4 regions of the Arthrobacter sp. 05L417 genome follow, and region 2 is predicted to be linked to each of the others. Evidence: riboswitches for the same ligand, from Rfam matches in the RefSeq annotation. Region 2 holds a riboswitch; each other region holds the start of a gene.
What was found. A riboswitch is a leader RNA that binds a small molecule or an ion and turns the genes downstream of it on or off. The one in region 2 is predicted to bind thiamine pyrophosphate.
Positions count from the first base shown of each region.

Region 1: it holds a riboswitch for thiamine pyrophosphate, as region 2 does, so the genes downstream of both, thiD (bifunctional hydroxymethylpyrimidine kinase/phosphomethylpyrimidine kinase) here and thiC (phosphomethylpyrimidine synthase ThiC) in region 2, are expected to answer to the same signal.
Region 3: it holds a riboswitch for thiamine pyrophosphate, as region 2 does, so the genes downstream of both, thiO (glycine oxidase ThiO) here and thiC (phosphomethylpyrimidine synthase ThiC) in region 2, are expected to answer to the same signal.
Region 4: it holds a riboswitch for thiamine pyrophosphate, as region 2 does, so the genes downstream of both, AC1DJW_RS10320 (ECF transporter S component) here and thiC (phosphomethylpyrimidine synthase ThiC) in region 2, are expected to answer to the same signal.

Region 1 covers NZ_JBFTOG010000019.1:8,599-16,373, reverse strand. The annotation lists gene AC1DJW_RS14665 (Rne/Rng family ribonuclease) at 180-3,338, shown strand; TPP riboswitch at 3,499-3,595, shown strand; gene thiD (bifunctional hydroxymethylpyrimidine kinase/phosphomethylpyrimidine kinase) at 3,587-5,107, shown strand; gene rplU (50S ribosomal protein L21) at 5,529-5,837, shown strand; gene rpmA (50S ribosomal protein L27) at 5,898-6,161, shown strand; gene obgE (GTPase ObgE) at 6,305-7,775, shown strand, end outside.
Region 2 covers NZ_JBFTOG010000017.1:17,232-25,006, reverse strand. The annotation lists gene AC1DJW_RS13805 (glucose-6-phosphate dehydrogenase) at 1-1,034, opposite strand, end outside; gene ffh (signal recognition particle protein) at 1,186-2,751, shown strand; gene AC1DJW_RS13795 (alpha/beta fold hydrolase) at 2,796-3,545, shown strand; gene thiC (phosphomethylpyrimidine synthase ThiC) at 3,546-5,375, opposite strand; TPP riboswitch at 5,371-5,478, opposite strand; gene AC1DJW_RS13785 (amidohydrolase family protein) at 5,572-6,666, shown strand; gene AC1DJW_RS13780 (VOC family protein) at 6,744-7,616, shown strand; gene AC1DJW_RS13775 (hypothetical protein) at 7,751-7,775, shown strand, end outside.
Region 3 covers NZ_JBFTOG010000001.1:120,306-128,080, forward strand. The annotation lists gene moeB (molybdopterin-synthase adenylyltransferase MoeB) at 1-185, opposite strand, end outside; gene AC1DJW_RS00510 (TetR/AcrR family transcriptional regulator) at 289-927, shown strand; gene AC1DJW_RS00515 (DUF3107 domain-containing protein) at 978-1,202, shown strand; gene AC1DJW_RS00520 (hypothetical protein) at 1,239-1,541, shown strand; gene AC1DJW_RS00525 (4a-hydroxytetrahydrobiopterin dehydratase) at 1,592-2,257, opposite strand; gene AC1DJW_RS00530 (thiazole synthase) at 2,318-3,124, opposite strand; gene thiS (sulfur carrier protein ThiS) at 3,128-3,364, opposite strand; gene thiO (glycine oxidase ThiO) at 3,361-4,701, opposite strand; TPP riboswitch at 4,693-4,812, opposite strand; gene thiE (thiamine phosphate synthase) at 4,839-5,528, shown strand; gene AC1DJW_RS00550 (RNB domain-containing ribonuclease) at 5,566-7,080, shown strand; gene AC1DJW_RS00555 (DEAD/DEAH box helicase) at 7,371-7,775, shown strand, end outside.
Region 4 covers NZ_JBFTOG010000010.1:63,361-71,135, reverse strand. The annotation lists gene AC1DJW_RS10360 (Na+/H+ antiporter subunit A) at 1-899, shown strand, start outside; gene AC1DJW_RS10355 (Na(+)/H(+) antiporter subunit C) at 896-1,351, shown strand; gene AC1DJW_RS10350 (Na+/H+ antiporter subunit D) at 1,348-2,949, shown strand; gene AC1DJW_RS10345 (Na+/H+ antiporter subunit E) at 2,946-3,512, shown strand; gene AC1DJW_RS10340 (MrpF/PhaF family protein) at 3,509-3,787, shown strand; gene mnhG (monovalent cation/H(+) antiporter subunit G) at 3,777-4,256, shown strand; gene AC1DJW_RS10330 (DUF4235 domain-containing protein) at 4,253-4,513, opposite strand; gene AC1DJW_RS10325 (NUDIX hydrolase) at 4,565-5,338, opposite strand; TPP riboswitch at 5,487-5,623, shown strand; gene AC1DJW_RS10320 (ECF transporter S component) at 5,700-6,329, shown strand; gene AC1DJW_RS10315 (ABC transporter ATP-binding protein) at 6,329-7,775, shown strand, end outside.

The DNA.
Region 1 (7,775 bases), on a different contig from region 2:
TTGTGGCATTAGAACAACGGGTTTGGAGCGAAGCCGGCTTTCCGTGGATGCCGCACCCCCATGCTGGTGCGAACCGGAAAGACTACTACTGACTTCTGTCAACGCCTGCGGGTTTTGACAATATTGCCCCTCTGGGCGCCGGATGTGGCGGTTGCGCAAGGGCAGGAGTGTTGCCACATATGGATAACGAGCAAGTTGTAGCCGCCGCCGAAGATGCGGCGTCCACCGAGACCACTGAAACACCCAAGAAGGTCACCCGCACCCGGCGCAAGGCGGCACCGAAGACGGTCGCCGCGGACGAAACCCCCGACGCCGGAGCTGCCGCAGCCACCGTTGAGCCGCTCGCCGAGTCGGCGGACACCGAAGAGCCCAAGGCCCCTGTCCGGCGTAGCAGGGCTCGAAAGAAGGTAGAAACTCCGGAGCCGTTGCCAGGTTTCGCTGAGGAAGCTCCGACGGAAGCTGGCGAGGCGACGGAGGCTGCCGCCGCCGTCGTGCCTGACGTAGCAGCAGAGGCCGAAACCGCCCCCGAAAAGCCGGTCCGCCGCCGTCGCACGACGAGGGCAAAGAGCGCCGAGCCCGTTTCCGAAGAAGCAGCGGTCGAAGCGCCCGCTGCGGAGATTGCGCCCGAGGAAGCGCCCGCTGCGGAGACTGCGCCTGAAGAAGCTCCGGCTGCGGAGATTACGCCCGAGGAAACCACCGAGGCGCCGGCCGCCGAGGCGGAAGCTGCGAGCCCGATCGCGTCGCTGTTCCTGGAGCCTGCCTCCGTAACGTCCATGATCTTCCAGGCACCGGACCTGAGCGCAGTTGTCCGGCCGGCCGTCGTCGAAGAAGAACCGCGGGCCGAAGCTGAGGAAGTTTCCGAGGACAACGAACTGGACGAGGCCGGCAGCCGCCGTCGGCGTCGCAGCCGTGGCCGTCGCGGACGCCGGGGCACCGAGCGTGACGAAGCAGGAGAAGAAACCTCTGCGGAATCCGAGGACGAGGCAGAAGCCGGTACCGAGGAGGCGCTCGAAGAAGGCGTGACCTCCCGTCGCCGTCGGCGCCGGCGTCGTGGTGACCAGGACCTGGAGCTGACGGGCGGCGGAGACGACGATCCCCCCAACACTGTCACCCGTGTCCGCGCTCCCCGCGCACACGTTGAGACCACCAGCAGCTCCGACCGCGTCACGAGCGTCAAGGGCTCTACTCGCCTTGAAGCCAAGAAGCAGCGCCGCCGCGAGTCCCGCGAGACCGGCCGCCGCCGCCAGGTCATCACCGAGGCCGAATTCCTGGCTCGCCGTGAGTCCGTCGACCGCCAGATGATCGTTCGCCAGCGCGACGACAGGATCCAGATCGGTGTCCTGGAAGACGGCGTGCTCGCGGAGCACTTCGTGTCCAAGACACAGCAGGATTCCCTGATCGGCAACGTCTACCTGGGCAAGGTCCAGAACGTGCTGCCGTCGATGGAAGCCGCATTCGTCGACATCGGACGCGGCCGCAATGCCGTGCTGTACGCCGGTGAAGTCAACTGGGATACCGTCACCCTGGAAGGCAAGCCGCGCCGCATCGAAAACGCCCTGAAATCAGGCGACTCCGTGCTGGTCCAGGTCACCAAGGACCCCGTGGGCCACAAGGGCGCACGCCTGACGAGCCAGATTTCGCTTCCCGGCCGCTACCTTGTGTACGTGCCCGGCGGTTCCATGACCGGCATCTCCCGTAAGCTGCCCGACGTCGAGCGCAACCGTCTGAAGAAGATCCTCAAGGACCGCCTCCCCGAGAACGCGGGCGTCATTGTCCGCACCGCCGCCGAGGGTGCTTCCGAGGAAGAACTGACGCACGATATCAACCGCCTGCGGGCCCAGTGGGAAGGCATCGAAAGCCAGTCCACATCCACCAAGATCCTGGCCCCGGAACTGCTGTACGGCGAACCGGACCTCACCATCAAGGTTGTCCGCGACGTCTTCAACGAGGACTTCTCCAAGCTCATCGTTTCCGGCGATGAAGCCTGGGACACCATCGAGGCCTACGTCACCTATGTGGCGCCGGATCTGGTGGGACGTCTCGAAAAGTGGACGTCGGATCAGGACATCTTCTCGGCATGGCGCGTGGACGAACAGATCCACAAGGCATTGGAGCGCAAGGTCTTCCTGCCCTCCGGTGGTTCGCTCGTGATCGACCGCACCGAGGCCATGACGGTTGTTGACGTCAACACCGGAAAGTTCACCGGCAGCGGTGGCAACCTCGAAGAAACCGTCACCAAGAACAACCTTGAGGCCGCCGAGGAAGTGGTCCGCCAGCTGCGCTTGCGCGACATCGGCGGAATCATCGTCATCGACTTCATCGACATGGTCCTGGAATCCAACCGCGATCTCGTGTTGCGCCGCCTGGTCGAGTGCCTCGGCCGGGACCGCACCAAGCACCAGGTCGCGGAAGTGACGTCGCTTGGATTGGTCCAGATGACCCGCAAGCGCATGGGCACCGGCCTGCTTGAGGTCTTCGGCGAGCAGTGCGAAACGTGCGCAGGGCGCGGAATCGTCACGCATGACGAGCCCGTGGAGCATCGCCGGGCCAACGTGGTGGCCGCTGAACACCACCACCCGCGCACGGAGTCACTCCCGGCCGTCCGCCCGGAGCAGCGCAAGCGCCGCCGCGGCAGGGGGACAGGGCAGGGGACTTCCGAGCTCCCGATCACCCCTCCTGTGCCGGTCCACTCCGTGGAATCCACTGATCCGAACCGCCAGGCAGCCACCCGCGCAGCCCTTGCGACCATCGCGGCTGCGGCCCACGCTGCCCACCTGCACGACGACGAACTCCACCACGCGGCGGAATTGCTCGCCGACGGGCACGCAGCGGAAGCAACCCCTCTGCAGGCACCCGCGGCCCCGGTCTCGGCTCCTGCCGCTGCTTCGGGTAGCGAGGAACGCTCGAAGCCTGTGCTGCGATTCGGCGGCGAGGAAGTGGCGTTGCCTTTCGTCCACCACGAAGAAGAGCCGGCGAGTGGCGCTCCTGCCATGAGCCTGGATCTGTTGGCGCAGGCATTCGCGGGCCTCGGAGAAGCTCCGGACACCGCGACGGCCGCAACGGAGTCCCGGGAAGCGCCCGCAGAGGCTCCCGCGGCCGTTGCAAGCGGGGAATCCCTGGAGTCGGCTTCGCGTGGACGCCGGGGCCGCCGCAACCGTAGTGCCAGCCGTGCCCAGGGTGCCGCCAACGCCACCAACGTGGAGCACCACGAGGTTGCAGCCGCTGCCTCCGGTGGGGCCGCGCACGAGGCCAAGGCGCCCGACGCATCCCCGGTCAAGCCGACGGCGGCAGCAGAACCGATCATTCTCGGAGTCGGCGTGCCCAAGTCCGAACTCTAAACGCAGTACCCAGTCCGAAGCCCCGGCCGTTCCCGCTCTTGCGGAAACCGCCGGGGCTTCGGCGTTGCCGGCCCATTTGCCGGACCAGTTGCCGGACCTCACGACAGTGCGGTTACAAAGGGAGATTTCAGCGGGCGAGGTGTGATCCGGGTTAAGCTAGGGGACTGACACGGGGTGCCGCGCACCAAGCCGGCTGAGACCAGACCCGTTGAACCTGTCCGGTTAGCACCGGCGAAGGGATGTCTCGAATGACTGTTTCGGCACACTCGGCTGTCTACCCGCTCAAGGCCGTCCAGCGCCCTATCCCCAGGGTCCTCAGCATTGCCGGCTCGGATCCGTCGGGCGGTGCCGGGATCCAAGCTGACCTGAAGAGCATTGCCGCCAACGGCGGTTACGGCATGGCCGTCATCACGGCACTCACAGTACAAAACACGCAGGGAGTCACCGGCGTTCACGTGCCTCCCGTGGAGTTCCTGCAGCAGCAATTGGATGCCATTAGCGACGACATCACCGTTGATGCCGTCAAAATCGGCATGCTCGGGGACGCGGCCGTCATCCACGAAGTCCGCCGCTGGCTCGGCGAGGCGCGCCCCGCCGTCGTCGTACTGGATCCGGTGATGATCGCGACTAGTGGCGACCGGCTCCTCGCGGAGTCCGCTGAAACCGCACTGCGGGAACTTTTGCCCCTCGCCGACTTGGTGACCCCCAACCTTCCTGAATTGGCCATGCTGCTTGGCGAGCCTGTTGCCACCGACTGGGCATCGGCGTTGGAGCAAGGCAAACGTCTGGCCGCTGCCTGCGGAAACACCGTCCTGGTGAAGGGAGGCCATCTGCAAGGATCCGGCTGCCCCGATGCGCTGGTCAACACCGGGGGAGTCCTGAGCCAGGACGTGGTGGAATTCGCCGGCCAACGCGTGGAGACCCGCAACAGCCATGGCACGGGATGTTCCCTGTCGTCTGCGATGGCGACGGCAAAAGCGCGGCTCGGCGATTGGGAGTCTGCCCTGCGTGAAGTCAAGCCCTGGCTTCAGGAGGCGCTGACCCAATCCGAGAGGCTGGAGGTGGGGAAGGGCAACGGGCCCATCCATCATTTCCACACTCTCCAGCACTCCCTTCAGCCGGGGGACTTCGCGGTCCGGATGTGGGACGCCGCCCAATCGGAGCTTGCGGCCATTTATGGCCTGGACTTCATCCAGGACTTGCAAACCGGTGGGCTCAGCGAAGCGCAGTTCAGCTATTACCTGTCGCAGGATGCCATCTATCTCAACGGCTATTCCCGGGTCCTGGCGCGTGCAAGTGCGCTCGCCCCCAGCGAAAACGAACAGCTGTTCTGGGCCCGCGGCTCGCAGATGTGCCTCGAAGTCGAGTCCGAGCTGCATCGGAATTGGCTTAGCGGACGCCAGGCAAGCGGAGAACTGGGCCCCGTCACCAAGGCCTATGTGGACCACTTGCTGGCGGCGTCGGCGTCGGGCAGCTATGCCGTGCTGCTGGCTGCAGTACTGCCCTGCTACTGGTTGTACGCCGAGGTGGGACAGCAGCTCCACCGTGGCTATGTCCAGGCAGGAGCGTCGGACGAGCACCCTTACGCCGACTGGCTGCGCACCTACGCAGACGAGGCGTTCGCAGAGGCCACCCGCAAGGCGATCGACCTCACGGATGCCGCCGCGCAGGCTGCCTCACCGGCCGAGCGCGCGGCCATGATGGAGGCTTTCTCCCAATCCTGCCGCTATGAAACTGCATTCTTCGATGCTCCAAGGCTGCACAGCTGACCCCGGTTCCTGGCGCGGAGGGACGGGATGAAGGGCTGTTTCGGCAGGCGCCGCAGCGTGTCGGGGTGAGGATCCGAGCTTTTCCCGGCGGGCAGGGTAAGGTGGACGGGCACGGTACCGGATGGCGGCATAGCCAGTCTGTGGCAGCCATCACGTGGCAGCCTCCGGACCTTGGCCTCATTTGCAGCCGAAGGCGAAACTAGCGTAATCTAGATCTTCGGTGCTTACGCCAACACTTGGGTTATGCCCCTAGGGACCTTTCGTTTGGAATTGACATTTCATTTGGAACTGTTCAAGGGATGACTCATGGATTCCGTACCGGAGTCCACGGCGTTGAGGCACAGCGTGAACCAGGCCCGTTTTCGGATCGGGGTTCCGCACGCAAATTTAGTAATAAACGTCGAGAGAAGTGAGTGCCCAAGTGGTGTACGCGATTGTCCGCGCAGGCGGCCGCCAAGAAAAGGTTTCCGTTGGAGACTACGTAACCCTGAACCGCGTCCCCGGTGGAGCCGGCAGCACTCTTGAGCTGCCCGCACTGCTCCTGGTGGACGGTGACAAGGTCACCTCCGCTGCTGCGGATCTGGCCAAGGTCAAGGTTACGGCTGAGATCCTCGAAGACCTCCGTGGTCCGAAGATCGTCATCCAGAAGTTCAAGAACAAGACCGGCTACAAGAAGCGCCAGGGTCACCGTCAAGAACTGACCAAGATCAAGATCACCGGTATCAAGTAACCACTGGTTGCTGTTCAGGTTTTCAACAGATTCCCCAGAATTTAAAGGCAGGCATTTCAAATGGCACATAAAAAAGGCGCGAGCTCCACTCGCAACGGTCGTGACTCCAACGCCCAGTACCTCGGCGTAAAGCGCTTCGGTGGCCAGGTCGTTTCCGCAGGCGAGATCATCGTCCGCCAGCGCGGCACCCACTTCCACCCGGGCGCCGGTGTCGGCCGCGGTGGCGACGACACCCTGTTCGCCCTGCAGGCAGGTGCGGTTGAGTTCGGTACTCGCCGTGGCCGTCGCGTAGTGAACATCGTTGCTGCTGCAGCTGCAGAGTAATAACACGTTCTGAACGGGTGGAGCGGGCCGTATGGCCCGCTCCATCTGTCTTTTTAACCGCACTAGAATTTACTAGGGCGGGCGGCGGCGCATCAGCCGGCAAACGCATTTCAAGCAGTAATTTCCACATAGAGGAGAAACACGTGGCGACCTTCGTAGACCGGGTAGTACTTCACGTATCCGGCGGAACAGGCGGCCACGGCTGTGTCTCTGTTAAGCGCGAGAAGTTCAAGCCCCTCGGCGGACCCGACGGCGGCAACGGCGGCAATGGCGGCGACGTCATCCTGCGCGTCGATGCACAGACAACTACTTTGCTTGATTACCACCACGCACCGCACCGCCACGCAACCAACGGTGGCCCGGGCATGGGCGACTGGCGCGGCGGCAAGAACGGCGAAACCCTCGTGCTTCCCGTCCCGGACGGCACCGTGGTCAAGACCAAGGACGGCGTTGTCCTTGCTGACCTTGTCGGTGAAGGCACCGAGTTCATCGCCGCTGCAGGCGGCCAGGGCGGCCTTGGCAACTCTTCGTTGTCTTCGCAGAAGCGCCGGGCTCCCGGCTTCGCGCTCCTCGGTATTGAAGGCGACTCCAGCGACATCGTCCTGGAACTGAAGTCCATCGCAGACATCGCGCTGGTCGGCTTCCCCTCGGCAGGCAAGTCCAGCCTTGTCGCGGCGATGTCAGCGGCGCGGCCCAAGATCGCCGACTACCCGTTCACTACCTTGATCCCCAACCTCGGCGTGGTCCAGGCCGGCGACGTCCGGTTCACCATTGCCGACGTTCCCGGGCTGATCGAAGGCGCGAGCGAGGGCAAGGGCCTGGGCCACAACTTCCTGCGCCACGTTGAGCGTTGCGCCGCGCTGGTGCACGTGCTGGACTGCGGAACCTTGGAAGCGGACAGGGACCCGCTCTCGGATCTTGCGATTATCGAGCAGGAGCTGGACAAGTACGCCGTGGACATGAGCTACGCCGGTGTCGACGGCGAAGTGGTCCCCCTGAACGAACGCCCCAAGCTTGTGGTCCTGAACAAGGTGGACCTGCCTGATGGCCGGGATATGGCAGAGTTCGTCCGTCCCGAACTGGAACAGCGCGGCTACCGCGTCTTCGAAGTTTCCGCCACGAGCCATGAAGGCCTGCGCCAGCTGAGCTTCGCCATGGGCGAGATTGTCATGGCCGCCCGCAGGGCCGTGGCCATTGCGCCCCCCAAGGTCGCAGCCCCCGTCCTCCGCCCCCGTGCCGTCAACGAGTCCGGCTTCAAGATTCGCCGCGAAGAAAAGAACCTCGAGCCGCTCTTCCGCGTGCTGGGGGAGAAGCCGGTCCGCTGGGTCAAGCAGACCGACTTCACCAATGAGGAAGCCATTGGCTACCTGGCCGATCGCCTGGCCAAGCTCGGCATCGAAAACGAATTGTTCAAGATGGGTGCCGTTCCGGGCGACACCGTGGTGATCGGTGAAGAGGACGGCGTCGTGTTCGACTGGGAGCCCACCATGATGGCGGGCGCCGAACTCCTGGCGACGCCTCGAGGCACGGACATCCGTGTTGCCGACATCGGCGACCGTCCCACACGTTCGCAGAAGCGCGATGAGCAGATCGAGCGACGCGAGGCCAAGGCTG
Region 2 (7,775 bases):
AAGGTGACGATGGCCTCTTTCCGCGCGACACCCAGCGCCTTTCCCGAGCGCAGGATGAAGGGGACGCCTTTCCAGCGCCAGTTATCGATTCCCACTTCGACTTCCGCGAGCGTCTCCGTTTCCCGTGCAGGGTCCACGCCCGCCTCCGCGACATAGTCCGGCACGTCCCGATCGCCGATCCGGCCAGCTGTGTACCGCGCCCGCCGAGTGGACTTCTTATACGGTGCGGTGATGCTGCTCGCTCGCAGTACCGTTGAAATCGCGTCGCGGAGATCGCGCTCGCCGATGCTGGAGGGGGCATCGATGGCCAGCAGCGCCATGATGTGGAGCAAATGGCTCTGGATCATGTCCTTGAGGGCGCCGGCTCCGTCGTAGTAGCGTGCGCGCCCTTCGAGTGCGAGGTCTTCATCGAAGATGATCTCCACCTTCTCGATATGGTCCCGGTTCCACACCGGCTCCAGGAACCTGTTGGCGAAGCGGAGTCCCAGGATGTTGAACACGGTGGCCTTGCCCAGGAAGTGGTCCACGCGGTGGATGTGGTCCTCGGGGACCAAAGCGGCGAGGGTCTTGTTGAGTTCCCTGGCGGATTCGGAACTGGATCCGAAGGGTTTCTCCATCACCAGGCTTGTTCCGGGAGGAAGCTGCTGGGCGGTGAGGACCTCGCAGGCCTTCTGGCTGATATGCGGTGGCAAAGCGAAGTAGACGGCGATTGGTGCTTCGAGCGCGGCCAGGAGCGTCGCGAGCCGGCCCTCCGCAGTGACATCCACTTGATGGTATTCGGTACTTTTCTCCAGGGCCGCGATTGCTTTCCTGCCCGCGGCACCTGCACCCTTGGCGGCCTCCTCGAAGGCACCGCCCACACGTTTGGTCCACTGTTCGGGCGTCCACGGGTCGGAGCCGGCTCCAACAAGCTTCAGGCCGTTCGCAAGGCCGCCGGCCACGAGCCTGGCAAGGCCCGGCAACAGCAATCGGCCCGTCAGATCTCCGGAGGCGCCTAGGATGAGCAACGTATTTACTGTTGTTTTGCTGGTCACTGTGCCAGCATGCCATCTTGCAGGCGCGTCTTGGTACCCTAGATAGTCGAGTCCCTCAGTTGAGTCAGATTTGTTTGGGGCAGGAATCGTCAAGATATTGGTGCGTCGGAACGGCCGCCATTCGTAGACCATTGAAAGAAGTGCACGGCGCGTGTTCAATTCACTCTCTGACCGGTTGACAGCAACCTTCAAGAATCTCCGTGGCAAGGGCCGCCTCACCGAGGCCGACGTCGACGCCACCGTCCGCGAGATCCGGCGTGCCCTTTTGGACGCCGACGTTGCCGTGCCCGTGGTCCGCGAGTTCACCGGCCGCATCCGTGAACGTGCCCTGGGCGCTGAGGTTTCCGCGGCCCTGAACCCGAGCCAGCAGATCGTGAAGATCGTCAACGAGGAGCTCCAGGAGATCCTCGGCGGCGAGACTCGTCGTATCCGCTTGGCGAAGACCGGCCCCACCATCATCATGCTCGCCGGCTTGCAGGGTGCGGGTAAGACCACCCTCGCCGGCAAGCTTGCCAAGTGGCTCAAGGCCCAAGGTCACAGCCCCGTGCTCGTTGCCGCCGACCTCCAGCGTCCCAACGCCGTAACGCAGCTCCAGATTGTCGGCGAACGCGCCGGCGTACCTGTGTTTGCTCCGCACCCCGGCACCACCTCGGATCTGGATGTTCCCACGGGCGACCCGGTCGCCGTCGCCCGCGCCGGCGTCGACGAAGCCCGCCAGAAGCTGCACGACGTCGTGATCGTGGACACCGCGGGACGCCTCGGCGTCGACGCCGAAATGATGGACCAGGCGCGCCGTATCCGCCAGGCGATCATCCCGAACGAAGTGCTGTTCGTGATCGACTCCATGATCGGCCAGGACGCCGTCAACACGGCGGTTGCCTTCGATGAAGGCGTCAACTTCACGGGTGTCGTGCTGTCGAAGCTCGACGGCGACGCCCGCGGTGGTGCGGCCCTGTCGGTCGCGTCGGTCACCGGGAAGCCGGTCATGTTCGCGTCTACCGGCGAAGGACTCGACGACTTCGAACTGTTCCACCCGGACCGCATGGCGTCCCGCATCCTCGACATGGGCGACGTTCTCACCCTGATCGAGCAGGCCGAGAAGAACTGGGACAAGGACGAAGCTGCCCGGATGGCGAAGAAGTTCGCCGACCAGGAAGACTTCACCCTGGACGACTTCCTCGCCCAGATGCAGCAGATCCGCAACATGGGCTCCATGAAGAAGATGCTCATGATGATGCCGGGTGCGCAGAACATCCGCCAGCAGCTGGAGCAGTTCGACGAGCGCGAAATCGATCGCGTGGAGGCGATTGTCCGCTCCATGACCCCGCACGAGCGTCTGGCTCCGAAGATCATCAACGGTTCCCGTCGCGCCCGTATCGCCCGTGGTTCCGGCGTGCACGTTTCCGAGGTCAACGGCCTCCTGGAGCGTTTCGCGCAGGCACAGAAGATGATGAAGAAGCTGGCCCAGGGCGGAGGCATGCCCGGGATGCCTGGCATGCCCGGCCTCGGTGGCGGTTCCCGCAAGGCAAGCAAGAGCGCGCCCAAGAAGAAGGCCCGTTCCGGAAACCCCGCCAAGGCGGCCCAGGAACTGCGCGACGCCGAGAACAAGCGGGCGAACGCCGTTCGCACCGGGGCGGCATTCGGCCAGCCTTCCGGCGACTTCGACCCCTCGCAGCTGAACCTGCCCAAGGGCTTCGATAAGTTCCTCGGCAAGTAGCGCTCCCGCCGGAGGTTGTCGGCCCCGTGCCATAGGCTGGGGGGATGCAAAAGCAGCGCGTCGTGTTCGTCCATGGAGCAGGCACATTCGGCGCTGCCGCGTGGCCGAAACAGCATGGCATGGCGCTGGCATACGATGCACTGTTCCTGAAACGCCACGGCTTTGATGCGCAGGCCGAGCCTTTGGAATCCGATGTTGCAGCCGATGTGGAGATTATCCTCGAGTGCCTCGGAGCTCGGGAGGCCGCTTCGGCGGCCGGCCCCGCGCGTGGAGGCCATGTCGTGGCGCATTCCCAAGGCGCGATTTCCGCCATGCTGGCTGCGGTGGAGAGGCCGGACCTGGTCCGCTCCCTCGTGCTGGTTGAACCGGCGTGCCTTTCCTTGACTGCTGAATTGCCCGCCACCGCGGCTTACCGGGCACTGATGGAGCCCTTGTTCGCGATCCGGCGCGAACTCAGCGACGACGATTACCAACGTGAATTCGTCCGCCGGGCGTTTTCCTCGGAGGCTGCAGTCCTCAGCACTCCGGAGGCCAGGCGTACCGCGCGACGCCTGCGGCTCCAAGCGCCGCCGTGGGAAGCGCCCCTGCACATTGTGCCGGGCGTTCCCACGCTTGTCCTGACCGGTGGTTGGGAACCCCTGTACGAAGAGATCGCCGGCTACCTGCAGGAAACCGGTGCCCTCCACCGCGTTGCGGCTGGAGGACACCGGCCTCATGACTCAGTTGAAGGAGACCGGATGATCCGCTCCTTCATCGCGGATGTCAGCCGCGCCGGGTCAGTCCAAGCTTCCTGATCAGTTCAGGCTTCCTGACGTCGCCTCACGTTTTCCTGCGGGAACCTCGAGTTCGGGCAGGTAGACCTTTCCGCCGGATGCCAGGAACTCCTCGCTCTTTTCGCGCATCCCGCTGTACATTTCCGCGATGGCTGCCTGGGAATCCGCGGAGCCGTATTCGTCGCGGATGTCCTGGCTGATGCGCATGGAGCAGAATTTCGGGCCACACATGGAGCAGAAATGCGCCGTCTTGGCCGGTTCGGCGGGGAGGGTCTCGTCGTGGAACGCTTCGGCCGTGACTGGATCCAATGACAGGGCGAACTGGTCACGCCAGCGGAACTCGAAGCGGGCCTTGGAGAGGGCATCGTCGCGTTCGTGGGCGCCCGGGTGTCCCTTGGCAAGGTCCGCGGCGTGGGCGGCGATCTTGTACGTGATCACGCCGGTCTTGACGTCGTCCTTGTTTGGCAGGCCCAGGTGTTCCTTCGGGGTGACGTAGCAGAGCATCGCGGTTCCGTAGCGTGCGATCTCCGTGGCGCCGATGGCCGAGGTGATGTGGTCGTAGCCCGGAGCGACGTCGGTGACCAGGGGACCCAAGGTGTAGAACGGAGCGCCCTTGCAAAGCTCCTGCTGGCGCTCCACGTTTTCCCGCACCAAGTGGAAGGGAACGTGGCCGGGTCCTTCCACCATGACCTGGACGTCGAATTCCCACGCCCGCTGCGTCAGCTCGGCCAGGGTGTCGAGCTCGGCGAACTGCGCGGCGTCGTTGGCGTCCGCCGTCGCTCCCGGGCGCAAGCCGTCGCCGAGGGAGAACGCGACGTCGTACTTGGCGAAAATTTCGCAGAGCTCGTCGAAGTGGGTGTAGAGGAAGTTTTCCTCGTGGTGGGCCAGGCACCAGCCCGCCATGATGGAGCCGCCGCGGGAGACGATGCCCGTGACGCGGTTGGCGGTGAGCGGCACGTAGCGCAGCAACACGCCGGCGTGGATGGTCATGTAGTCCACGCCCTGCTCGCACTGTTCAATGACAGTGTCGCGGAAGATTTCCCACGTGAGCTTGTTCGCTTCGCCGTTGACTTTCTCGAGGGCCTGGTAAATGGGCACGGTGCCGATCGGCACGGGGGAGTTGCGGATGATCCACTCACGGGTGGTGTGGATGTCGTCGCCCGTGGACAGGTCCATGACCGTGTCGGCGCCCCATTGCGTTGCCCACTGCAACTTGTCCACTTCCTCGGCGATGGAACTGGTGACGGCCGAGTTGCCGATATTGGCATTGATCTTCACCAGGAACGCCTTGCCGATGATCATCGGTTCGGATTCGGGGTGGTTGATGTTGTTGGGGATGATGGCCCGGCCTGCGGCGACTTCGCTGCGGACCAGTTCAACATCGCAGTTTTCGCGTAGTGCCACGAACTGCATTTCGGGCGTCACGATGCCCTGCTTGGCATAGTGCATCTGTGTCACGGTCTTGCCGTCGACGGCGCGGCGGGGCACCGGCTGTGCGCCCTTCCACTCCGCGGAGGCGGCGCCGCGGCGCACGGCAGACTTGCCGTCGTCGAGAAGGTTCCGTTCGCGGCCGCTGTAGGCCTCGGTGTCGCCGCGGGCTTCGATCCACCCGCTGCGGAACGGTTCGAGGCCCACCACGGGATCACTACCGGGTCCTTCGGTGCGGTACACCTGGAATGGCGCGTTGGCCTCGCCGTTCGGGGACGGTTCCAGGGCTATTTCAGTCACTGGAACCCGGATTCCCGTTTCGGCATCTTCAAGGAACGAGAGGGAATGCGACTTGAGGGACTGTGTCACCTCTTGGGCCGATCCGTTTTGGGTAGGGCTCAGCTGTGTTTCTTTGGTGCTCAAAGGATTACTCACTTCCTTCGCCGGCATTACCCGGACAGGTTCAACGGTCGCAGGCTGCGTCAGCCCGATCTCAGCCCTTGCAAGGGCCCCCGTGTGGTCGTAGACGAAGCTACCACAGCTGAGAGTTCCAGAGACAGATGTGACCGAGGACAGATGTGACCGGGCCCGGCGCGGCGTCGGAGTCTAGGGTGGAATCATGGCGGAAATCATCGAATTCAGCGGCACCGTCCTCACCGGGCCGGACGTGGAACGGCGCGGCCTCTGGTCGGTCGACGGACGGCTGACCTTTTTGCGGCCTGCTGCCGTACCGGACGTCGTCCTGGACGGATGGGTGGCGCCCGGACTTGTCGACTCACACTGCCATGTTGGCTTGGGCAAGGGTGGAGCGGTGGACGAGGAGACTGCCCGTCTGCAGGCAACGGCGGATCGTAACGCCGGGACGCTCTTGATCCGCGACGCGGGATCCGCAAGTGACACGCGCTGGCTGCAGCGCCGGACGGACATGCCCAGGATCATCCGCGCAGGCAGGCACATCGCGAGGCAACGCCGGTACATCCCCGGGCTGGCCGAAGAGGTTGAGCCGGAGGAACTGGTGGAGGCGGTGCGTAAGCAGGCCCGGTCCGGAGACGGCTGGGTCAAGATCGTCGGGGACTGGATCGACCGCTCGGCCGGGGATCTTGGCCCGTCCTTCCCGGCCGCCGTCGTCAAGGACGCGGTGGCGGCGGCACACGACGAGGGGGCCCGGGTGACCGCCCATTGCTTCGCCGAAGGGACTATCGACGACGTGCTCGACGCCGGCATCGACTGCATCGAGCACGCCACCGGTCTCCTCCCGCACCATATTCCGCGGCTGCTGGACCAGGATGTTCCGATCGTCCCGACCCTCATCAACATTGCGACTTTTCCGGACATCGCGAAGCAGGCTGAAACCAAGTTCCCGCGTTACGCCGCCCACATGATCGCGTTGTGGGAGCGCCGGCATGAGCGGGTCCTCGAGGCGTTCGACGCCGGAGTGCGGGTGTATGCCGGGACCGACGCCGGCAGCGTCATCAAGCACGGCCGGATCGGCGAGGAAATTCTGGAACTGCACCAGGCCGGCCTTCCGGCGGCAGCCGCCCTCGATGCCGCCTGCTGGTCCGCCCGCGAGTGGCTGGGTGCCGACGGCATCAGCGAAGGCGCCAGTGCCGACGTCGTGCTCTACGCAAACGATCCCCGTGCGTCCCTTGAGATCGTGCTGAAGCCGCAATGCACCGTGCTGAGGGGACACATTTCAAGAAGCGCCGGGCATTAGGAATAAATTGAAGCTTCAAGTAATTTAGATAGATAGAGGTTGCCGAAGGGCGGCGCCACGAAAGCCGGGAGTTTCACATGACCATCACATCCAGCCAGGATCTCCTTCCTGCCGAACTCACCATGGGCGCTGTCATGCTCAAAGTGGGGGACATGAAGCTCATGGGCGACTACTACCAGCGGGCGCTGGGCCTGGACGTCGTCGCCGAACAGGATGGCGGACTCTACTTTGGCAGGCTCGGCAAGCCGCTGGTGCACTTGGCTCCGGCCTCCGGGCTCCAGATCCCGGGCCGCGGAGAGGCCGGGCTCTTCCACACGGCTTTGCTCTTCGAAGACCAGTCATCGCTCGCCGCAACTGTTGCCTCGGCGGCGCAATACGAACCCCATGCCTTCGTCGGCAGCGCAGACCACCTCGTCAGCGAGGCCTTCTACTTCACCGACCCGGAGGGCAACGGCATCGAGCTCTACTACGACAAGCCCCGCGAAGGCTGGGAGTGGAACGGTAGTTCGGTCGTCATGGACAGCCTGCCGCTCCCGCCGCAGCGCTACCTCCAGCAGTACTTGAGCGAATCGGCGGTGACCGGCCAGCATGAGGCGGGCGCCGGCGTCGGGCATGTCCACCTGCAGGTGGGCGACGTGCGGACCGCCCATGATTTCTACGTCGACACCCTGGGCTTCGAGCAGACGGCCGGCTGGCATGGGCAGGCCCTGTTCGTCTCCGCGGGCGGCTACCACCACCACATGGCCATGAATGTGTGGAACAGCCGCGGTGCAGGTCCGCGCAAGGACACGCTCGGCCTCGGCGAGGTGGTCATCGAGGTGCCGTCAGGAGACGACGTCGGCGCGCTCGCCGATCGCCTCAAGGTTGCCGGCATCGCGTCCCACCACACCGGCCAGGAGCTGCGCTTCGAGGACCCGTGGCGCAACCGGCTGCGCGTCGCCGTCCGCTAGCGTCCAACTTGCTCCCCGACTTCGCTTCGCTCAGCCGGGGACCCCTCGCAAGTTACACTTAGGCTCGACGGCGTGGCGCGCACTTTTCGGCCACGCCGCAGCTCCGTTGGCACGAATGAATGAGAGTAGTTTCCATGGGCTTTGCTGAAATCTTTGTTG
Region 3 (7,775 bases), on a different contig from region 2:
CCGATCACGAGGACTTTTGCATTCTTGAGCCGACGCTGACCGGCCGCTCCGATTTCGGGAATAATGAGGTGGCGCGAGTACCGTTCGACCTCTTCGGTGGTCAGCCCCGCGGCCGGTTCCACGAGTGGCGGCAGCGTTGAAGAAGGAGAGGGCGGCAACGTTTGGGCAGCAAAAATAGTGGCCATACTCCAAAGTATGCCTGCCGCTGCCGCCCGGTCATATTACTGCGCAGTATTGTGGTCATAACTGCAAAGGAAAGGCGGCAGACAAGTGGCTGAGAGTGCACGTATCAAACAGGAGGCACAGGTCAGGCAAGATCGGATCGGTTCGCCACGCTCGGCAAGGCTGCCACGCGATGAGCGCCGGGCCCAGCTCTTGAACGCCGCCTTGGAAGTTTTCGTTGCCAACGGCTTCCATGGTGCTGCGATGGACGAAATCGCCGAGACCGCCCATGTCAGCAAGCCGGTGCTGTACCAACACTTCCCGTCCAAGCGGGAGCTCTACATGGCCCTCCTCGACAGCCACCTGGCCATGCTCACGGACCAGATGCTGACGGCACTCAATTCGACGTCGGACAACAAGGAACGCGTCCAGGCCGTCATGCGCGCCTACTACCGTTTCATCGCGAGCGATGACCAAGCCCACCGGCTCGTCTTCGAATCCGATCTCATCAATGACCCGGACGTCAGCTCCCGGCTGGAAACTTTCAACCGCACTTTCGCCGACGCCGTCGCCAAGGTCATCGCCGAAGACACCAAGCTGCCCCCGCTGGAGGCCCAGTTGCTGGGCCGGGGCTTAGCAGGAATGGCGCAGGTCAGTGCCCGGTATTGGCTTGAGACCGATGGCGATTTGGACCTCGATGTCGCCAGCGATTTGATCTACCGTTTAGCTTGGCGCGGAATCAGTCGCTTCCCGAAAGAGTCCTAGGCTACAAATAGAGGACTGAGTAAATTCTTGATTGGCTGGGAGGCCCTGCTGTGGAAGTAAAGATCGGCATTCAGAACGTTGGCCGTGAGATCGTGCTGGAATCCGCTCTGGATGCCGAGGCTGTTGCCAAGATCGTGGGCGACGCCATTGCCAATGGCACGGACCTGCGTCTGACCGACGAAAAGGGCCGTCAGGTCATCGTTCCCGGCAACGTCCTCGGATACGTGGAGATCGGTGCCGAAGAAGTACGCCGGGTCGGCTTCGGCGCGCTCTAGCTCATACGTCAGAACACCAGCGAGCCAGGAGTCCGCATGCTCTCACTTGTCATCGTGGCGCTAGCCACCATCGCTTCAGGCTTCATCGTCTGGGGAAATGACAAACACCGTGGCACATATGGCATCGCCCTGCCCGCCGGTGTTTCCCTGGCCGTCGCCATGCTGAGTTGGATGATCTTCATCCAGCTTGGCTTTGGCTACCAGCCCGGGGTGACGTGGATCCCGTGGGTCCTGCCCGTCATTTTGGGTACCGTGGCGGCCGCGGTGGTCTCGTACTTCCTGGGCCGCCACCGGGCCCGGCACGACACCGCCCAGCTAACCGCGGCCCTCAGGCTCTAGCTGGCGGCGAGACCCTAGCTGGCGCCGCGGCTCTACCGCTTCGGCTCAATCTACAGATCCGGCCCGTCACCTGCTTCGGTGCAGAGGCACAGCCGGTTTCCTTGTGAATCCGTGACCACCACCCATTTGGGTGCGTGGTCACGGTCCATTAACGCACCCGTCGCCGCGGTTTTCTCCATGGCGGGTCCCGATTCAGCCTGGCTCCTGTGCACATCCAGGTGGATCCGGTTCGGGTTGGGTGTTTCAGTTGTTTGGAACCACACGTTGGGCCCTCGCCCATACGGGTCTTCGAGGTCTCCGAAGCGGCCTTTGCGGTAGCCGAGCGCCACCCTCCAGACTTCCGAGATCTCTTCCGGATCCGGGGTGTCGATTCCGACTTCAACCGTCCGGTAGAGCCCGGGTTCGGCCACTGCCCCGGCTTCCGCGGCCACCTGGCTGGCGTTCGTGGCCGCCCGGACGTCGCGCCGGGTCACCTCGCTCCCGGCGTCGTGGGAGGTGTACCGGACGAACACCCGGTTGAAGCGCCAGTCCAGGTCCGGGTGGTGGTTCTGCTGCTCGGCGATGCGCCCGACGGCGGCAACCAGCTCCAGTGCGGCAGCCGACGTCGGGGATTTATAGACGGTGACGAGGCCGCCAAGGCGGTACCGCCAGTCCGGCAGCTCCGCCAAGGCGTCGTCGATCGCGGACCTGCTAAGAACGTCATCCTTGCCGGCCATGGTGGCTCCTTCGCTGACGGGGAAATTCGCAGGAATCCCCGGAGAGGCCAGCGTGGGCCGCTAGAGGAACTCGGCCCGGCCTTCCATCGCCGAGGAGGCCAGGGCGTGTTCCCGGCGCGGGATGCGGCCCGCCTGCTTCGCCAGCCTACCGGCGATGACTGCGTGTTTGAAGGCCTCGCCCATCTGCACCGGGTTCTGCGCACGGGTGACCGCGGTGGCCAGCAGCACGGCGTCGCAGCCGAGCTCCATGGCCAGCGCTGCGTCGGACGCGGTGCCGATGCCGGCGTCGAGCACTACCGGCACAGAAGCGCGGGACACAATCAGCTCGATGTTGTGGGGATTCAGGATGCCCAAGCCGGTGCCGATGGGCGCGCCCAAGGGCATCACGGCAGTGGCTCCGAGGTTTTCGAGGCGAAGTGCCAGCACGGGGTCGTCGTTCGTGTATGCGAAGACCTTGAATCCGCGGTCGACGAGTTTCTCGGTTGCGTCCACCAACTCCACGGCGTCCGGCAGGAGCGTGTGCTCGTCCGCGATGACCTCAAGCTTCACCCAATCCGTTTCCAAGGCCTCCCGGGCAAGCTCGGCTGTCATGACAGCATCCTTGGCGGTAAAACAGCCGGCCGTGTTGGGCAGGACACGGATGCCGTGGTCCACGAGCAACTGGAACAGCGAACCTGTTTCCGTCGGTGAGTACCTCCGCATGGCAACGGTGGTGAGTTCGGTGCCGGAGGCCAGCAAGGCTGCCCCCAGTCCGTCCAGGCTCGGGGCTCCGCCGGTCCCCATGATGAGGCGCGAGCCGAACTCAACACCGTCGATCACCAGGGCGTCGGTCCGGGTGCTTGCTGCTTCAGTGCTTGCCGTGGTCATGGTTCAGCCTCCCTGTACTGCGGTAACGATTTCGAGTTCGTCGCCCTCTGCGAGCGCGGTTGCCGCCCACTGGCTGCGCGGCACCACTTCGGAATTGCGTGCGACGGCGACGCCGATCTTGCGTCCGTCGGCCGCCTGGCCGCTCGAGTCCACAACCCGACCGGTGATGTGGCTCACGAGGGTGGTGACGGACGCGTCGTCGCTCAGCGTGTGGTCTGCGCCGTTCAATTTGATGTTCATGCGTGGTCCTTCGGAAGGGGATTCGAGGTATCGGCCGATGGGCCGTTTGTGGAGGCCCTTGCTGCTGAAAGGGGGCGGGAGAAGCGGTCCGGGCGGAATTTGCTCCACCGGGGATCGGCGGTGCCGTCCATCAGCCCGACGCAGATTTTCGCCGCCGCCGGAGTGAGCAGGACGCCGTGGCGGAAGAATCCGCTCGCCACGATGAGTCCGGGCACGGTCCCTTCGCTTCCTTCCACCCTTTCGGCACTTTTTACCCTTACACGGCCCAGCAGCGGTGCATTGTCCGGAGTGCCCGGACGGGCGCGGGCAGTTGCTTCCAGGAGCTCCAGTTCAGCCACGGCCGGGACCAGTACCTGGGCATCGCGGAGCAACTGGTACACACCGCCCGCCGACACCGGGTTGGCCGCTCCCCCGGACGCCGACAATCCGTCTTCACGTTGCGTTGCGCCGATCACCACTGTCCCGTCCTCGCGGGGAACGATGTAGACGGGCACTCCGCGCACGATTCCCCGCACTGTGGCGGTGACCAGAGGTTGCAGCTGGTCCGGGACGCGCAGCCGCAGTATGTCGCCGTACACGGGACGCAACGGGAGCGACAATCCATCCGGCAGGCCCTTCAAGCGGGCGGCGCCCAGGCCGTTGGCAACCACGGTTTCCGCGGCGAGCACTTTGACGCCTGAGCCAAGCACGGCCCCGACGACGCGTCCGTCCTCCCACAAGAGGCCCGCCGCCGTGTCGTGGACCGCAAAACCGCCCTCGGCCCCCGCAATCCAGCTGGAATTGCCCGGCTGGTGGTCTGCCAGTGCGCCAAGGATCGCGGCCGAAAGCCGGCGCGGATCCACTTGGTGGTCGCCCGGGATGTCGAAGGCACAGGAAATCTGCGGGCTCAACAGCGGCTCACGCTCCCGGGCCTCGCGCAACGGCACGGATTCCACCAGCAGGCCGTTGGCCAGTTGCACGTCCCGGAGGTCGGCGAGCGCCCGGCGGTCCGCAGCGTCCGCGCCGACGGCGAGGGTCGGCGTCGTACGGTAACCCGTGCTGCGTCCGGCACTTGAGCCAGTCACATTGTGTTCGAAGTCCGGCCACAATGCCGACGATTCGAGCATGAGTTCCAGGAGGTCCTCTTCCTGGTAGTGCAGTTCACTGACGGGCGCCAACATGCCCGCCGCCGCGAAGGTGGCTCCGCTGGCCGGTGCGGGATCGATCAGGGCAACCGAGCGGCCGGACCTTCGGGCTTCCGACGCGATGCCAAGGCCGATGACACCGCCTCCGATCACCGCCACATCCGCATGCAGGGACGCGCGCAGGGGTTCGTGCCGGGTGTTTACTTCGTCCATGGAGTCCTTCCCTACGCCGGTACTAGCCGGATCAGGTCAAGCGGTCGGCGCTGAAGCCCTCTCAGCCGCGCGGCGATTGTGACTGCCGCCGCGGCTCCCGCGGTACCAGCCCAGTTTAGAGGAACTACTCTGTTTCCATGACCCAGCACGATGTCCACACCACCGCCCGCCTCTACCTCTGCACCGACGCCCGCAAGCAACGGGGTGATTTTGAGCAGTTTGTCGACGCCGCATTCGAGGGCGGCGTGGACATCATCCAGCTGCGCGACAAGACCATCGAAGCGGCAGAGGAACTGGAGCTCCTGGAGATCCTGCAATCCGTGGCGCACCGCCACGGCCGTCTCTGGGCCGTCAACGACCGCGCGGACGTAGCTTCCCTCTCCGGCGCACCGGTGTTCCATATCGGCCAAAAGGACATTCCACTGCGGGCGGCCCGGAAGCTGCTCCACGACCCCGCCATCATCGGGCTCTCCACGCACACGCCGGAACAGATTGACGCAGCCATCGCCGCATCACCCGGCCGCAGCGGCCTGGACTACTTCTGCGTCGGGCCGGTATGGGCCACCCCCACCAAGCCCGGACGCTCCGCCGTCGGGCTCGATCTGGTGAAGTACGCCGCCAACGCGGTGAAGCAGGCAGACGAGGAGACCGTCGGCGGTGTTGTGCTCCCTTGGTTTGCGATCGGCGGCATCGATCTCAGCAACGTGGAAGAGGTAGTGCGGGCTGGCGCCAGCCGCATCGTGGTGGTGCGAGCCATCACCGAAGCACAGGATCCGACGGCGGCGGCCCAGGCACTCCTGGCCGCCCTTGACGCAGCGGCGGCCTAGCGAGACGCCGAAAGATTTTGGAGTTACCCTGACTTTCGTGTCACATCAGCGGATAGCCCCGAATGTCAGTGAAACGTCGAACCGGCTCGCGGAAGCACTGGCGGCGCTTCGGACTGAACTCGAGCTGCCCGCCGGCTATCCCGTTGAAGCGCTGCGTGACGCCGAAGCCGCGGTTTCCGGACACACCCTGCCGGTGCAGGACCTCACGGACGTTCCGTTCATCACGATCGACCCGGCCTCTTCCACCGATCTGGACCAGGCCCTCTTCATTGACCGTTCCGGCGATGGTTACAGGGTTCTCTACGCCATCTCCGATGTGCCATCCTTTGTGCCGCCCGGAGGAGCGCTCGACGCCGAGACCCGCCACCGGGGGCAAACATACTACGCCCCGGATGGCCGCATACCGCTGCACCCCGAGATCATCAGCGAGCATGCCGGAAGCCTGTTGGCCGGCCAAACGTGCGGCGCATTTGTATGGGACTTCGAACTCGATGCCGAGGCGGAGTTCCGCACCGTCTCCGTCCGCCGGGCAAGCGTTCGCAGCCGCGCGAAGCTCAACTACAAGGGTGTCCAGGCGGAGATCGATTCCGGAACGGCCGATCCGGTCCTCCAACTCCTCAAGGACGTCGGGCTCAAGCGGGTGGAACTCGAACGCCGCCGCGGCGGAGCAAGCCTGAACATGCCTGAACAGGAAATCGTCCAATTGCCCGACGGCGAGGGGTACAGGATCGTCGCAGCTCCCTCGCTGCCGGTGGAGGACTGGAACGCCCAGATTTCCCTCATGACCGGGATGGCCGCCGCGCAACTGATGCTCGACGGCAAAGTGGGAATCCTGCGCACCATGCCGGCGCCCGATGAACGCTCGCTGCTCCATTTCAAACGGCAAACGGGGGCACTCGGCAAGCCCTGGACCGAGGGGACCAGCTATGGCGAGTACCTGCGGACCCTCGACGCCAAGGACCCCCGGCAACTGGCCATCCTCCACTCCGCGGGGCTGCTTTTCCGCGGCGCCGGCTACACGCCTTTCGACGGCGAAGTACCGGGAAGCGTCATGCAGTCAGCCATCGGCGCACCGTACGCCCACACCACGGCGCCATTGCGCAGGCTGGTCGATCGTTTTGTCCTGGTCATCTGCGAAGCACTGAGTAATGGAACAGAGATCCCTGCATGGGCCAGGGACGCTTTGCCGAGCCTGCCCGAGATCATGGCGTCATCCGACCAGCTTGCCGCCAAAATGGAGCGCCTGGCCCTGGACACCGTGGAGGCAGCACTCCTGGTGAACCACATCGGACAGGAATTCGACGCCGTCGTGATCTCCGGATCGAAACCCGCCAAGAACAACGGAAACGGCAACGGGAACAGCACCAACGGCAACAACGGAAACGGCAATGGGAACGGAGCCCCGCACGGCCCCTACGGCATCGTCCAGATCGCCGAACCCGCGGTCACCGCTCGTTGCGACGGCGAAATGGAGTCCGGTACGAAGGTCCGTGTGAAACTGCTTGACGCGGACATCGCCACCCGCGAAATCACCTTCGAACTGCTCCCGTAGCGCACTCAGTTCGCAGGCCTGGAACCGCGATCCGGGGTTTATTGCCTCCAGACGCTAGACTGTGTGAGTAGTAATGGATGCCCGGTCGTTGATTCAGTTAATTTTTTTGACATCAACAAGCCCGCCCCTACGCGATCTTGAGATACACCAGCTGGTCCCCAGTGCCAGTATTTAGATAGCCCGCGATCGGCTTCCACTGGATTTGCTTGCGCCCATTCGTGCTCCGGAACGGCCCGGCCACAACCGTTGAGCACGCAGCGCAGCCCAAAATGAATAAGGAAAACTCCACTGTGAGTGAATTGCACACCCATGAAGTTCTGACAGACGGAACCGAAACGATCGAACCCGAGGAAACCATTTCCTCGGACGAAACACCGCACGAGATCGCAGAAAAGTCCTTCGCCGACTACAACGTCCGCGCCGACATCGTTGAATCCCTCGCCGATGCCGGAATCACCCACCCCTTCCCCATCCAGGCCATGACCCTCCCGGTGGCCTTGGGCGGTCACGACATCATCGGCCAGGCCAAGACCGGCACCGGAAAGACCCTCGGCTTCGGCATTCCGGCGCTGCAGCGCGTCGTCGGACCCGGCGACGCCGGCCATGAAAAGCTCGCTGTCCCGGGCGCACCCCAGGCCCTCGTGATTGTTCCTACCCGTGAACTCGCCGTTCAGGTGGCCAACGACCTCCAGACA
Region 4 (7,775 bases), on a different contig from region 2:
GCGCACGCATCGCCGAGCCTGTGTCGCTCTCCTTCCCCCGGCTGGCCTACGAGGGCGGCGGGGGACTCAATGTGGTCAACGTGACTTTGGTGGACATCCGGGCGTGGGACACGTTCGGTGAGATCTCGGTGCTGGCAATCGCCGCTACCGGCGTCGCGAGCTTGATCTTTGTCCGAAGCAGGGGGGAGCGCCTCAACAAGGCCTCCACGATTCCCGAGGGCACTGTGGGAAGGCGCGCCGCCGCCGGGGGCAGTTCGCGCGACGACGCCTCGCTGGCACTCGTCCGCAAGTTCGCGGGCAGCCTGACAGACCCCTGGCTCGTGGCCGGCCGAACCCTGGCACCCGAACGGCGTTCCATCATCTTCGAGGTGGTCACGCGGCTGATTTTCCACTCGATGATCGTTTTCTCCGTGTACCTGCTGCTGGCGGGACACAATCTTCCGGGAGGCGGCTTCGCCGGCGGACTCACTGCCGGGCTCGCCCTGACCATCCGATACTTGGCCGGCGGACGGTTCGAGCTGCGGGAAGCCGCACCGATCAGCGCCGGCATGCTGCTGGGAACGGGGCTTGCGACGGCGGCCGCGGCGGGCTTCGTGCCGTTGCTTCTGGGCGGTCAAGTGTTCCAAAGTGCCATCATCGAGTTCTGGCTGCCGCTATTCGGTGACATCAAGTTCGTGACCTCCACGATCTTCGACATCGGCGTGTACCTCGTTGTCGTAGGCCTTGCCCTGGACGTGCTGCGGAGCTTGGGTGCCGAGATCGACGAACACTTCGAAGAGACCGCCAGCGGAGACGCGGGGGGTTCAGGGGACGCCCGGCCGGAAGCCCGTGCGGCTACTGCGACGGCGGCAAGCACTGCAACGTCGGCAACCACCTCGCCCGGGAAAGGGACCCCATGAGCGTCAACTTGACCTTGTTGATCGTCATGGGAGTGCTCTACGCCTGTGGTATCTATTTGATCCTGGAACGCAGCCTGACCCGCGTCCTCCTGGGGCTCATGCTCCTGGCCAACGCCACCAACCTTTTGATCCTCGCGACGGGTGGCTATGCCGGACTTGCCCCGCTGTTCAACAAATCGACGGATCCGCGCGACTACAACGATCCTTTGCCGCAAGCGTTGATCCTGACGTCGATCGTGATTTCCTTCGCGGTGACGGCATTCATGCTTGGCATCATCTACCGGACCTGGGCGTTGGCACGCCAGGACGATATCCAGGACGATGCCGAAGACCGGCGCGTCGCGAAGACACCCAGCTTTGACGCCGAAGACGACTCGGTGGTTCCCGAGGAAACATCCGAATTCCCGGTCACGGCAGTCACCGAAGCTGCCAAGGAAGGAGGCCCCCTGTGAACATCGCCAGCCTGGCGCCGCTCGCCGTCGTACTTCCCATCCTCGGTGCCGCACTGACATTCGCCCTGAACAGGAACCCGCTGGCCCAACGCGCGGTCAGCATCGCTTTGTTGTCCCTTACCTTGCTCCTGGAATGCTGGCTCCTTGCCTCGGTATGGACTACAGGCACCGCGTCCGTCACTCTGGGCGGCTGGCAGCCGCCGTTTGGCGTGGTGATGGTGGTAGACCAGTTCTCCTCGCTCATGTTGGTGGTCTCCTCCGTCATCAGCCTCGCCGTGCTCGTCTATGCCACCGGCCAAGGCATGGCCGACGGCGACCGCGAGGCACCGGTCTCGATCTTCCACCCGACCTACCTGATCCTGGTGGCCGGCGTCTCCAATGCCTTCCTCACCGGTGACCTCTTCAACCTGTACGTCGGCTTCGAGATCTTGCTGACGGCGAGCTACGTGCTCATGACCTTGGGCGGCACCGGTCCGCGCATCCGCGCCGGGGTCACGTACGTGGTGGTTTCCGTCGTGTCCTCGGTGTTGTTCCTTATCGCCATCGCGATGATCTACGGGGCCACCGGGACCATCACCATGGCGGATCTCGCCATCAAGTTGGCCGAACTGGATCCGGGCACCAGGAACCTGCTTCACGTCATGCTGCTCGTGGCATTCGGCATCAAAGCCGCCGTGTTCCCGCTGTCCTTTTGGCTGCCGGACTCGTATCCGACGGCGCCAGCACCGGTCACAGCCGTGTTCGCCGGCTTGCTCACCAAAGTGGGTGTCTACGCCATGGTCCGGACGGAGACCCTCCTCTTCCCGGGCGATACTTTGAATACCCCGTTGATGGTGGTTGCACTCCTCACCATGTTGGTGGGCATTCTCGGTGCCATAGCCCAGAGCGACATCAAACGATTACTCTCCTTCACCCTGGTCAGCCACATCGGCTACATGGTGTTTGGGCTGGCCATGTCTTCCGTTGCCGGGCTTGCTGCCGCCGTCTTCTACGTGGCCCACCACATCACGGTCCAAACGAGCTTGTTCCTGGTGACTGGCTTGATTGAGCGCCGCGGTGGGAGCTCCTCCGTGGACAGGCTCGGTGGGCTCGCAAAGCTGTCTCCGCTCCTCGCGCTCTTGTTCTTCATTCCGGCCATGAACCTCGCAGGAATCCCGCCCTTCTCCGGGTTCTTGGGGAAGCTCGGACTCCTCCAGGCAGGCATTGCCCTGGGGACGCCACTGGCCATTACCTTGGTGGTGGGCGGCGTGGTCACGAGTCTCTTGACGTTGCTGGCAATTGCGCGCGTCTGGAACCGCGCCTTCTGGCGGAAACCGGAGGATGCGGATTACCCTGCCGCCGTCCTGAAAGACACGGCGGCCGTCGGGCTGCTTCCGCGGACCATGGTGGGGCCAACCGCCGCGCTCGTGGTCTTTGGCGTGGCGCTGACAGTCTTCGCCGGTCCGCTGTTCCAATTGGCCGGAAACTCCGCGGAACAGATGCTGGACCGTACCGCGTACATCCATTCCGTGCTCGGCGGGAATGCCAAAGTTCCAGGAATCGCGGCACCGCAGGGTGACGCACCCACCGGGGCCGTACCGCAGGGAGGTGGCAAGTGAGCCGCAAGCGGATTTCGTTCCGCACCGAGTTGCCCCTGCTGGTCTGGCTGGTGGTCGTTTGGGGTGCGCTTTGGCGGGACTTCAGCCCCGGCAACCTGGTGTTCGGTGCGCTGATCGCGGTGGTGGTAGCCAGGGTCTTCTACTTGCCTCCAGTGGAGCTCAGCGGACGATTCAACGTGCTGCGGGCCATTCCTTTCGCCGTCGTGTTCCTTGGCAAAGTGGTGGCCGCGAGTTTCCAGGTCATGTACTTGGCGGCCTTCCGGGGCCCCTCGGTAACCAACGCCGTCGTCGCGGTTCCCCTGCGTAGCCACTCCGACCTCATGGTGACCGCAACAGGGCACGTGATTTCGCTGATTCCGGGTTCCCTGGTGGTGGAGGTGGACCGCTCGACGTCCACGCTCTATATCCACGGGCTCAATGTCCGCAACGATGTGGACACCGCCAAGCTGCGCAAGGAAGTGCAGGACACGGAGGCCTCGTTGATCCGGATCATGGGTACCCGCACGGAATTGGACGCACTCCAGGCCGAAGGCTGGCCTGCAACGAGGGGAGCCGGCTCATGAAAGACATCGTGCTGATCGTCACGGCGGTGATTCTTAGCCTCGCGGCGGCAGGCGCGATCTACAGGATCGCCGTCGGGCCTTCATTGCTGGACCGGGTGCTCGCCTCAGACGTGCTGCTCGCCATACTGGGTGCCGCGCTGGCCATCGACATGGCCGTCAACAGGCACCTCAACAACCTCGTGCTGCTCGTCGCGCTGACGCTGATCGGGTTCATCGGATCGGTGACGGTGGCCCGCTTCGTGGCCGACCGGAGGGGACAAGTCAATGACTCCTAACGCCACCGGAGCGGACGCCGTCATCGATGCCGTCACCGCGGTACTGCTGATTGTTGGTGCCCTGATGTCATTGGGCGCGGCAATTGGACTGTTGCGGTTCCCGGACCTCATGAGCCGCATGCATGCAGCTACCAAGCCCCAAGTGCTGGGGCTGTTCCTTGTCTTGGCGGCCATGGGGCTGCAGATGCGCGAATGGTGGGTTTGGCCGGTCCTCGCGGTCGCTTGGATTTTCCAACTGCTGACTGTGCCCGTGTCCGCACACATGGTGGGCCGGGCAGGGTACCGGACCAAGCACCTCCACCCCGAGCTTCTCAGCACAGACGAACTCGAGGCCGTGGTGCTGCGGGCTGCCGGTCAACGGGCGGCGGAGAAAGCTCAAGAAGCGGGCTCGGCAATGCCCCACGCTGGGAACGCCCGCAACGGCGGGAGCGCAGGTCCTAACGGCGTCAACGGCGGGCCGTCAGCCTAGACGATGTCCTGCGTCTTCGAGAAGCGGGAGATGGCGCGCTGGGTGCTCCGGCCGGCGAGAACCTGGATGACGGCACTGACAGTTGCCGAAATCAGGGCGAAGGTCAGCGCTGAGCGGAGGCTCGTCTCCATGTCGTCGTGTCCCTTGGGCGGCTTGTTGCCCGTGGTTTTTTCCCACAGCGCGTTGACGAGCTTGGTGCCGACAAAGCCTGCGCCGATGCTCACGCCGGTGCCGAGCAGTTTGATGAGGAGGTTCATTCCGGGACTCCTTGCGGGTGGAAACAGGACCGTCCCCAGCCTAACCCCACTTCAGGGCAGTTCCGGAGCAACGGATGGGGCTTGGCGCCTCAGCCGGAAGAACTCCTGCAAGGCTCCCGGCTTTGGACGCACGGGAACAATGTCACGGTCTTCGGCCAGCACCGCTTCCACCGTGCCGAGGGCGAGGAGCTCATCCAGTAGCGCCAGCGTGGGTGGCATGAGCTTGAGCGTTCCGGCGGCTTCGGCATCCAGGATTCCGCGGACCGGCATCCACAAGGACGATGACGCTTCCGTGGTCTGGTGCCTTGGCTCGGCTCCGGAAACCGGGCAAGCAAGGTAGAAGTACGTGTCGAAGCGCTTGGGCTGGTCCGGCGGAGTGACCCAGTTGGCCCATGGGCGGAGGGTGGCGGCGTCGAGCTTCAGCCCGGCCTCTTCGAACACCTCACGCTGCGCGGCCGCCAGTACCCGGCCCGCGTTGAACCGGGCGGAGGAAGGCTCGACGGCGATGCTGCTCCGGTGCCATGCGGCGGCGTGGCGCTCGACGACGTCGTCCGTGAAGTCCCAGCCGGAGCTGTCCGCCTGGTCCACTCGTCCGCCCGGGAAGACGACCATTCCGGCAGCGAAATCCATCGTGGACACCCGGTGCTGGACGAACACCTCCAAAGCCTGCGCCGCGTCTCCAGAGCGCCCAGGAACTGCGGCATCCCGGAGCAGGATCACGCTCGCGGCGAGCCTCGGTTCGGCCACTGTGGTGCTGTTCGCTTCGCCCATGCCTGCCAAGACCGCTCCTTTGCCCGCTTGCTGTGTCACATTCTGCTGGATCATTCTCCCAGTTTCTGTGGCCGCCCGCGCCATTCCGGGCCGGACTGCGCTCGCCCGGCAAATGATCCAGGGGAATCCGTCGGAACGCTTTTTGCCGCCGCGCCCGCAACCCCTCCAAGGTGTAAACTGAACCACGCCCAAAAGGGTGGATTGATAACGACAGGGGAGCGCCGCCGTCGGGCTCGCAGCAATGCGGCACGGAGGACGGGCGCTGAGAGTGCGGACAGCCGCAGACCCTCGAACCTGATCCGGCTAGTACCGGCGCAAGGGAGTCGAGTTCTCATAGTGTCCGGAACCGGCGCGGCGGAGGCCGCTCGCAGGCAACCGGGGAACACTTTCCCCTCCTGTTCCTCAGGAGGACAAAATGACTGGTATTTCTGCAAGGCCGGGCCTCACCAAGCCTGGTTACAACTGGCGCGTCGTGGACATTGTCGTGGCGGCACTGATCTCGATCGCCGGTGGCGTGATCTTCTGGGCATGGGACCAGATGGCTCTGGTCGCCACGCCTATGTCCGCCGGCTACCCGCCCCTGAGCGGCCTGATCGCCGGCGGCTGGATGATTCCGGCAGTCTTGGGCATGCTCATCGTCCGCAAGCCCGGTGCGGCAATTTTCTGCGAAACAGTGGCCGCCACGAGTGAGCTCATCATGGGTTCGCAGTACGGCACCACGGTGCTGATCTCGGGCCTGCTCCAGGGCCTCGGTGCGGAACTCATCTTCCTGGCCTTCATGTACAAGAAGTTCAACCTGCCGGTGTCCCTGCTGGCCGGTGCCGGTGCGGGCCTGTTCTGCGGTCTGAACGACTCCTTCCTGCCGTGGGGCTGGAACATCGCCTACGAACCGGTCGACAAGCTCGCGTACATCGTGTTCTGCACGGTCTCCGGGGCCGTCATTGCCGGTGCCCTGTCCTGGATCGCGACCCGCGGCCTGGCCAAGACCGGTGTGCTGAGCGCGTTCGCGTCCCGCAAGGCCGCTTCGGAGCCCGTCTTTTCCTGATGCCCAGTCCTGATTCCGGCACCTCTGCCGTGGTGCGACCCGCCGCCATTTCCGCGCAAGGCTGGGGCTGGCGGCACGCCGGCCGCACCACGCAGGCCATCCACGCCCTCGACCTGGACATCCGTCCCGGCGAGCGTGTTCTGCTGCTTGGCCCCTCGGGCGCAGGCAAGTCGACCCTCCTGCATGCCCTGGCTGGCGTGTTGGGCGAGGAAGGCGACGACGCCGACGAGACCGGTTCGTTGCTCGTGGATGGTGTTTCGCCGAAGGCCCAGCGGGGCCGTGCCGGACTCATGCAACAGGACCCCGAAACCCAGGTGGTGCTTTCCCGGCTGGGCGACGACGTCGCGTTCGGCGCCGAAAACCTTTGCGTGCCGCGGGAAGAAATCTGGAAGCGGGTCCATGAAGCGCTCGACGACGTCGGGCTGCGGCGTAGTGCCGGTGGCAGTGCGAGCGGCAACTTTGCGCTCGACCACCCGACGTCGGCCCTCTCGGGCGGGCAGAAACAACGCCTTGCGCTGGCCGGCATCCTCGCGATGCGGCCCGGCTTGATCCTCCTGGACGAACCGACCGCCAACCTGGACCCCGCCGGAGTGTTGGAGGTCCGCGATGCCGTGGGCCGCTGCCTCGACAAGACCGGCGCCACTTTGGTGGTGGTGGAACACCGGGTTTCGGTCTGGAAAGACCTTGTGGACCGGATCGTGGTGCTCCAGCCGGGCAGTTCCTCCTCCACGGGAGTCTCGACGCCGGCGGTGCTCCTGGACGGCGATCCGGACACCGTTCTGGCGCAAGCAAGGGACATGCTCACTGCTGCGGGCGTTTGGGTGCCCGGGTACGTGCCGGCCACCCGGCCACGTTCGGGAACAGGCGCCGGAACGGCGGCCGGCTCCGGGGCGGGGAACGGGGCGCGGAGCTCCGCGGCGAGGAGCGGGGGAGAGCTACTGCTCGCCACCCAGGAGCTCGCGGTGTCCCGCGAGCGGTCACGGCGCCGGGGGTTCAAAACCATCCCGCCCCTTCCCGTGCAGGCCGGACTCAACGCCGAAGTGTTCGCCGGGCGAGCGCTGACCATCACTGGCCCCAACGGCGCGGGAAAATCGACCTTCGCTTTGACTCTCGCGGGGCTGTTGGCGCCGGTGTCCGGGGCGGTGACAGCCGCCGTCGGGCTCAGCGACGGTGCCGGCACTGACCCGTTGAAGTGGAAGGCCCAGCAGCTGATCTCCCGCATCGGGACCGTGTTCCAGGAGCCCGAGCACCAGTTCGTCACCGGCCGGGTGCTCGACGAGCTGATGTTCGGCCCCAAGCATCTTGGCCATGGCGAGGAGCGCGTGGACGAGTTGCTGGAGCGGCTGCGCTTGGGGCATCTCGTGGACGCCAACCCGTACACGCTCTCCGGTGGCGAAAAGCGACGGCTGTCGGTGGCCACGGTGCTCGCCGCGCACCCCCGCGTCC